One region of the Exiguobacterium sp. s64 genome, then DNA from elsewhere that is predicted to be linked to it. Evidence: predicted binding sites of a transcription regulator. Region 1 holds the regulator's gene; the other holds the start of a gene.
The links. The regulator LexA, encoded in region 1, represses DNA repair genes until DNA is damaged. The targets are predictions, from matches to a motif close to CGAACATATGTTCG.

Region 1 (4,430 bases):
GGTCGCCGTCAAGCGAGATATCATTTGAATCGTAAAGGACGACGAGTTTGCCAAGTTTCAAGTGACCAGCGAGCGAAGCAGCTTCTGCCGATACGCCTTCCATCAAGTCACCGTCTCCGCAAATCCCGTATGTGAAGTGGTCAACCACTTTGAACTCATCGCGGTTGTACGTCGCTTCCAAATGTTTCTCTGCCATTGCCATCCCGACAGCCATGGCGATCCCTTGTCCGAGCGGTCCAGTCGTCGCGTCGACACCTGCCGTGTGACGGTACTCTGGATGCCCAGGCGTTTTCGAATCCATTTGGCGGAACGATTTGAGATCGTCCATTGAGAGATCGTAACCAGATAAGTGAAGAAGCGAGTACAAGAGCATCGAACCGTGTCCCGCTGAAAGGACGAACCGATCACGGTTGAACCAGTTCGGGTTTTTCGGGTTGTGACGCATTTTGTCCGTCCAAAGTGTGAACGCCATCGGAGCCGCACCCATCGGCATACCCGGGTGACCTGAGTTCGCTTTTTGGACCGCGTCGATTGAGAGCGTCCGAATCGAGTTAATCGCTAATAATTCTTTAGTAGTTGTTTCCACTAATTTCATCCTCTCTGTTGTTAACAAAGTTTCTACCCGTCATATTTTAGCACACTCATTCGTGTGTCACAACTAATTAATTAGTATAACACATTAAATGGAATCGTTTACTTCCTTTCGTTTGAAAACGCATCAATGAGTCCCCCTGATCAACGTTCGCGTATAACAAACATGCACATCCTATATGAAATAGGATGTGCATTCATGGTCATTCTGAGCGGTAACGTTCCTGCTCATCTTTTAATTTTTCTGGCGTTACGTCGTTTCCTTCCGGATCGACGACCTTCATTCCCATCATCTGTGATTTGAATGATTGGCGGAACGCTTGCAAATATTGTTGGCGCAGCGCTTGCTGCTCGTCCATCTCTTGTGGTGACAGACCATCTGTCTTTGCTTTGTTGGCGAGGAAATTGATTCGCTCCAACTGTTCAGGTGCTAGCATCGGGCTCGCCCCCTCTCTACTGAATTTGTCCTTCTACTGTACAAAATCAGCGAGCAGGAATCAAGTTTCTGGTACCGACACGTGCTCCAAGTAGCGCCGGTTCACGGTCGCTTTCGATACCTCATAACCAAAACCGCGGAGGGTGGCGGCAATTTCAGCGAACGTGAGTCCACGTTCACGCAATTGGACGATTTCTTCAATCGGAACTTCGATTCGGCTCCGGCCTCCCTGGTCATGGTGCTGGATATTCCGATGCGGATTAAATCCGTTCGCGACCGCCCGACGCATTCCGCGTGAAATTTTAGCGTTATGGATCTTTCGTTGATACTCTTCGACGACACTGACGATCTCGAGTACCATCTTCTCGGCGTCGGAGACGATATATTCATCGGACGACTGCATCGTCAACAAGCGCACGTTATGTTTCATGAGCGTATGCAAGATAGCGATTTTTGCATTTCCCCGTCCGAGACGGCTGTCATCGCTCACGAGCACGGCATCGAGATCGGACGTCGAGACGTGCTCCAATAGATCGAGCAGTCCCGCCCGATTGACCTCATACCCGCTCTCTTGTTCACTGATCACATCGACCACCTCAGCATCAAGACGTCTCGCCATCTGCTTCAATTCGTCCGCCTGACGACTGAGCGACGTCTCTTGGGTGGACTTGTTCGTCGATACGCGACAATAAATGACGACTCGCATCGCGTCACTTCCTTTCTTTCCATTCGCCCTCTACGATACACAGGATGAAGGGATGTTCGCAATCAGAAACGATTATTCGGCGGCGAACCACGTCGTCTTGTCGTCTTTTTCCTCATCCCGTTTAGCGAGAATGTGCGCTTCGAGCGTCTCCGCCTCTTTCAAGGCGACTTCTTCTTCAATACTGTGTTCGACTTTTTGTTCGGTCACGACGACCGCTTCGTTGTCACGAAGCTCTCCGACCGCGAAAAATACGAACATACCGAGTGCCAACATGCCGACTAAGATGATTCCATTGATTGTGTCTCTCATAATCATTGCCTCCTGGTAATAAGAATACACGTTCTCGAGAACGTCTGTTCGTTTATCTGTTCTCATCATAAAACAAGAACTTCTGTTCGGTCAAGCAGAAAAAAACGAACGAATGTTTGTGCGCTCATGTGTTCTTGTGTTAAACTAAACCCATAAAGAATAGGATGCGTTCGCAGGTTATTCGACATAATCGAGGTGAAATCCATTGAAAAAAATGTCAGCAAGACAACAACAGATTCTTGATTTTATAAAAGCTGAGGTTCGGGCGAAAGGGTATCCCCCTTCGGTCCGCGAAATTGGCGAGGCTGTCGGGCTCGCATCGAGCTCGACTGTACACGGTCACTTGGACCGTCTTGAGAAGCGTGGATTGATTCGACGTGATAAGACGAAGCCACGCGCCATCGAGATTTTGGATGAAGAGATGTCCGTCGTCGAAGACCACGATGCCGTCATGTACGTGCCGGTCATCGGGAAAGTCACAGCCGGTACGCCGATCACGGCCATCGAGAACGTGGAAGAACACTTCCCGCTCCCGGCTCACGTCGTCGGTTCCGACAACGTCTACATGCTCTCTGTCTCAGGAGACTCGATGATTAACGCGGGGATCTTGGATGGGGACCGCGTCCTCGTCCGTCAACAGAACACGGCCGACAATGGAGAGATTGTCGTCGCCATGACGGATGAAGGTGAAGCGACCGTGAAGCGGATTTATAAAGAAGCTTCGAAAGTTCGCCTCCAGCCGGAGAACGACGAGCTCGAAGCGATGTATTTCGATAACGTGTCGATTTTAGGGAAGGTCATCGGTGTATACCGCACGATTCACTAATGGCGAGTGGCAAGACACATACCCGTACGAATCTCGTGGCAATCGGTGCTCTTGCGATTGCCACGCCTTTTATTGACATCGATGTTCCGACCGTGTTCCTATTCGGCGCCCTGATCGGGACGTTCTGGCTCTCCCCGGACCTCGACTTGAAGTCGGACGCCTATTATCGATGGGGACCGCTTCGGGGCTTTTGGCTCCCTTACGTGAAGCTTATGCCCCATCGGTCGTTATTCTCGCATTTGCCGCTCTTGAGCGATCTGATCCGGGTCATCTATCTCGGTTTCCCGCTCACGCTCGTGCTCACGTTCACGCCGTATGAGGAAGCTGCCAAATCGTGGCTCGACCTGAACGGGGCAGCCTGCTTCTTCGGACTCGTCTTCGCGACGACGCTACATACGACGCTCGACTATGCATCGACGTTCTTCAAACGTGCGTTTTAAGCAAATGCTTATGCCATACACCTAAAAGGGCAACCCGTCTATTAGACTGGGTTGCCCTTTTTCGAACCGTTTATTATATAGAAGTTCAACAACTTTTATGCAACATGACATGATTTTCAGCCACTTCTCGTCCATTTACCAACAAGACGACACGATGCTCCCCTGGATAATGCCGACGGGTCGTCAAATCTGACCAGTCGTGCACTCTGGTCGCTGCAAGTCGCGCACCCCCAGCGACGGTTCTATTCGCTAGCAGGAATGCTTTACGACTCGCTTTCCCGTTGGCCTTTATAAACTCAATCGCGTATTCGATACGAACATAAGCAGCATCCCCTGGACGAATGGACACATCGTACTGAATCTCGCACGCCTCCCCTATGCGGATCACGTTCGGATGTATAGAAATCGATGAGTCGACGGTTAAATTTGTTTCCTGCGTATAACCGAATATCGTTAACGCGTCAGGATGGGCTGACTTGATCAGTGTCCGGCATCCGTGTCTAATGATCCAATCGGTATGAGGATGCTCGCCCTGCCATCGTCGCGAGACTGCGAGTACAGCTTCTGGGTGATCTTTCGAGATATCGTTGAGGTTGTTAGCGACACTTTTTCTCACATATAATGATGGATCTTCTTTTAACAACTCTAAAATCTCCAACACTGGAGCTGGGTCTTCTTTGAACATGGGTAACGATTCCGCCCACGGAAGGCGAGGACGACAACCCTCACTCGCCAAACGCCGAACATGTTCGTTCGGATGAATGGCCCAAGCTGTCATTTGGTTCATCACACGCGTTGGTTCCCGCAACAAAAAAGACCTGATCGCAAATTCAGAAGACGACTTCTGTGTGAAGCGTTCGAGCGCTGACATCGAGCGTTCCCAATGCTCTTCTGCCTGTCCATACACCGCTACAAAGTCCGGGAAAAACAAATAAGGAAAGCCGACGCAGTCATCTGCAATTTCAACCAATACGTCCAAAGCTGATTCGTAATTCTGTGGCAAATACTGACCTAGTTTTATCGAAATACGTCGAGTACGCCCTTTGAGTGCCAACGCTTCCCACGATTCATCTATGATTGATGCGATAAAAGCCTGTACGTCAAATGACGGATACACGGTTT
Region 2 (4,430 bases), on a different contig from region 1:
GGCGATCGACGACGACTTCGATCGAATGTTTCTTATTCTTATCAAGCTCGATCTCATCGGTCAGTTCGATCGTCTCGCCATTGACACGAACGCGGACGAACCCTTCCTTTTTGAGCGAGTCGAACACTTTGACGTGCGTCCCTTTACGGCCCGAGACGATTGGCGCCAGGATTTGCAGGCGCGTCTTCTCTGGAAGTTCCATCACTTGGTCGACCATCTGCGAGATCGTCTGGCTTGAGATCTCGATGCCGTGACGCGGACAGACCGGTTTCCCGATGCGAGCGAACAAAAGACGTAAGTAGTCATAGATTTCCGTCACCGTTCCGACGGTCGAGCGCGGGTTACGGCTCGTCGTCTTCTGGTCGATCGAGATGGCCGGGCTCAGCCCTTCAATCGTATCGACGTCCGGTTTGTCCATCTGTCCGAGGAATTGACGGGCGTAGGCCGATAGACTCTCGACGTAACGGCGCTGCCCTTCGGCGTAGATGGTGTCGAACGCGAGTGACGATTTACCGGAACCGGACAAGCCCGTCAAGACGACGAGCTGGTCCCGTGGAATATCGATATCAATGTTTTTCAAGTTGTTGACGCGCGCCCCTTTGATGACGATCGCATTTTTCTTTTCAGCCATTTAATTCCCTACCTTCAACTCCAAGATTAAGTCACGCAATTCGGCCGCCCGTTCGAACTGGAGGTCGCGGGCCGCTTGTTTCATTTCTTCTTCTAGCTTGGCGATGGCTTCCTCACGTTCAGCCGGCTTCATCGAGCTGAGTGATTCGAGCACATCCTCCTCGGCGTCGACCGTCGCGCGGATGACGCCGCGTACTTCTTTACGGATCGTCTGCGGCGTGATGCCGTGTTCTTCATTATAGGCTTGTTGAATCGAGCGACGACGATCGGTCTCTTCAATCGCGCGCGTCATCGAGTCGGTCATCTTATCAGCGAACAAGATGACGTGCCCGTTCGAGTTCCGCGCCGCCCGCCCAATCGTCTGAATGAGCGATCGGTCCGAACGGAGGAACCCTTCCTTGTCGGCGTCTAGAATCGTGACGAGACTCACTTCCGGGATGTCTAGTCCTTCCCGCAGTAAGTTGATTCCGACGAGGACGTCGTATTTTCCGAGACGCAGGTCACGGATGATCTCAATCCGCTCGAGCGTCTTGATTTCAGAGTGCATATAGTTGACCTTGATGCCCGCTTCACGCAGATAGTCCGATAAATCCTCGGCCATCTTTTTCGTGAGCGTCGTCACGAGGACGCGTTCGTCCTGTTTGATGCGGTCGCGAATTTGGTCCATCAAGTAGTCGATTTGTCCTTTGATCGGATGAATCTCGATCGTCGGGTCGAGCAGTCCTGTCGGCCGGATGATCTGTTCGATCATGTGCGGGGTATGCTCGAGCTCGAACGGACCTGGTGTCGCCGAGATAAAGATCGCTTGCGACAACTTCTTCTCGAACTCGTCGAACTTGAGCGGACGGTTATCTTTAGCTGAAGGCAGGCGGAACCCGTGGTCGACGAGCACTTGCTTCCGGGCCTGGTCACCGTTATACATGCCGCGTACTTGCGGGAGCGTCACGTGCGACTCATCGGCGACGAGTAGGAAGTCTTTCGGGAAGTAGTCGATGAGCGTGTAAGGCGTCGCCCCTGCCTCGGTCAAGTTCAAATGACGCGAATAGTTTTCGATGCCTGAACAGTAGCCCATCTCACGCATCATCTCGAGGTCATAGTTCGTCCGCTGTTCGAGACGCTGGGCTTCAAGCAGTTTGCCTTCCTCGCGGAACTTCGCGAGCTGTTGTTCGAGCTCGGCCTCGATGTTGACAATCGCTTTTTGCAGCTTCTCGTCGCGGGTGACGAAGTGGGATGCCGGGAAGATCGAGACATGCTCGCGATCGGCGATAATCTCGCCGGTGAGCGGGTCCATCTCGCGGATCCGGTCAATCTCGTCTCCGAAGAACTCGACGCGCAAACACTGCTCGTCGCGTGACGCCGGGAAGATCTCGACGACGTCACCTCGGACACGGAACCGTCCGCGTTGGAAGTCGATATCGTTCCGCTCATATTGGATGTCGATCAACTTGCGGAGCATCTGATCACGGCCCAACTCTTTACCGACGCGGAGACTTAAGACGAGGCTGTTATATTCTTCCGGGTTACCGAGACCGTAGATGCACGACACGGAGGAGACGATGATGACGTCATCGCGCTCGAACAAGGCCGACGTCGCCGAGTGACGAAGTTTATCGATCTCATCGTTGATCGAGGCGTCTTTCTCGATGAACGTGTCCGTCGATGGGACGTACGCCTCTGGCTGATAGTAGTCGTAATAGCTGACGAAATATTCGACGGCGTTGTTCGGGAAGAATTCCTTGAACTCCGAATAGAGCTGCCCGGCGAGCGTCTTGTTGTGGGCCAAGACGAGCGTCGGCTTCTTCACTTCTTGGATGACGTTCGATACGGTGAACGTCTTCCCGGTGCCGGTCGCCCCGAGCAACGTCTGGTACCGGTCGCCGCGATTGACGCCCTCGACGAGCTGTCGAATCGCCTCCGGTTGGTCGCCGGCCGGCTTATATTCTGATTGTAAGCCGAACGGAACGCTAATCTTATCCATATATATTCCTCGCTTTCTGTTCCTTGCATATTGACTTGATTATAGCACATACACGAACAAATATTCGCTTCTGACACGCTTCCCAAATCGTTCCACTTTTCGTTATCATGGAGAGTGAATCTAAGTAGAAACGAGTTGGTCGTCATGTGGTCACTTCTCTTCATCCCGCTCGGTGCCATCGTCGGCGCCTTGTCCGGATTCTTCGGCATCGGCGGCGGGGTCATCATCGTCCCAGTGCTGCTCTTTAGTGGTTATTCGGCAGCAGAGGCCGTCGCCACGTCGCTCTTGTTCGTCGTCGGGACGAGCCTGTCCGGCGCGAAGAAACATACGTCGCTCGGCAACGTGTCTTGGTCGACCGGCATCACGGTCGGACTGACCGGCGCCGTCACGGCACAGCTGTCGAGCCGCCTCGTCCTCTCGATCTCGGGGACGTATGATTGGTTACTGAACTTATTTTATCTGGCTATCCTATCTTATTTTGCCGTTACGCTATTAAAGAAAACATCGAAACCGCAGAAGCCGAAAAAATCGACCGTTCTCGCGGGTGTGATGATCGGAGCGATGGCCGGACTATTGTCCGCCCTCCTCGGCATCGGCGGCGGGTTCATCATCGTCCCGCTCCTCGTCAGTTGGCTCGGCTTCACGACGCATCGCGGGGTCGGGACGAGCCTCGCTGCCGTCCTGTTCATCTCGCTCGGCGGACTCGTCGGCTATCTGCCGTCGCTATCGCTCGATTATGTGACGCCGCTTGCCCTCGTCCTCGGGGCGTTCATCGGCGCGCCGATTGGGGCATCCCTCACGGACCGTTACGACGATAAAGAGATTTCGCGGCGCCTCGCTTGGCTCTACCTCGCCGTCATCGCTTCGATTCTCCTCGACCTCGGCGCCACGAGCTTTCCCCCGCTCGGTTACGTGAGCTTGATGGTCCTGCTCGTCTTTCTCGTCGGGATCATCCTCGACTTCAGACGCCGGATTACCAATCAAAACCACTTTTCATGAGAAAAGTGGCTTTTTTTGCATATCCGGTTTTGAAACGCTTTCATTTGGGGCATATAATGAAGTGGTGAGCCAAATTTAATATGGAAGGAAGGGAGTATCACATGTCAGCATTCGTCAGCGAAATTATTGGTACAATGCTACTCATCTTGCTCGGTAACGGTGTCGTCGCCGGCGTCGTCCTCCGTCATTCGAAAGCGGAGAACGCAGGCTGGATCGTCATCACGTTCGGTTGGGGCTTGGCCGTTATGGTCGGGGTATACGCGGCCGGTATCTATGGAGGGGCGCATATCAACCCTGCCGTCACCATCGGACTTGCGACAGCAGGCTCATTCCCATGGGCCGATGTGCCAGCGTATATTTTGGCACAATTCATCGGGGCGTTCATCGGGGCCGTCCTCGTCTATGTCCACTACAAGCCGCACTATGATGCGACCGACGACCCGGGCGCCAAATTGGCGACGTTCTCGACCGCACCGGGGATTCGTAACACGCCGTTCAACTTGATCGGGGAAATCATCGGCACGTTCGTACTCGTCTTCGCCCTCTTGTCATTCGGGGCCAACACGTTTGCCGACGGTTTGAATCCGCTCATCGTCGGTTTCTTGATCGTCTCGATCGGTCTCTCGCTTGGTGGTACAACGGGATATGCCATCAACCCGGCGCGTGACCTCGGACCGCGGATTGCGCATGCGATCCTTCCTATCAAAGGCAAAGGCACGTCGGACTGGGGCTACTCATGGATCCCGGTCGTCGGACCGATCATCGGGGCGGTCATCGCCGCATTGTTATACGGTATTCTCGTACCATAATCTTTCTAATTTCT

Region 2: the regulator LexA is predicted to act here: its motif matches at 2,662-2,675, upstream of uvrB (excinuclease ABC subunit UvrB).

The regions. Positions count from the first base shown of each region.
Region 1 is NZ_JACSLH010000002.1:158,780-163,209, forward strand. It holds gene tkt (transketolase) at 1-595, opposite strand, end outside; gene KNP64_RS04365 (DUF896 domain-containing protein) at 795-1,028, opposite strand; gene KNP64_RS04370 (YneB family resolvase-like protein) at 1,089-1,733, opposite strand; gene KNP64_RS04375 (hypothetical protein) at 1,806-2,042, opposite strand; gene lexA (transcriptional repressor LexA) at 2,248-2,868, shown strand; gene KNP64_RS04385 (metal-binding protein) at 2,868-3,308, shown strand; gene KNP64_RS04390 (DNA alkylation repair protein) at 3,394-4,430, opposite strand, start outside.
Region 2 is NZ_JACSLH010000004.1:202,929-207,358, reverse strand. It holds gene uvrA (excinuclease ABC subunit UvrA) at 1-631, opposite strand, end outside; gene uvrB (excinuclease ABC subunit UvrB) at 632-2,608, opposite strand; gene KNP64_RS08590 (sulfite exporter TauE/SafE family protein) at 2,753-3,607, shown strand; gene KNP64_RS08585 (MIP/aquaporin family protein) at 3,709-4,416, shown strand.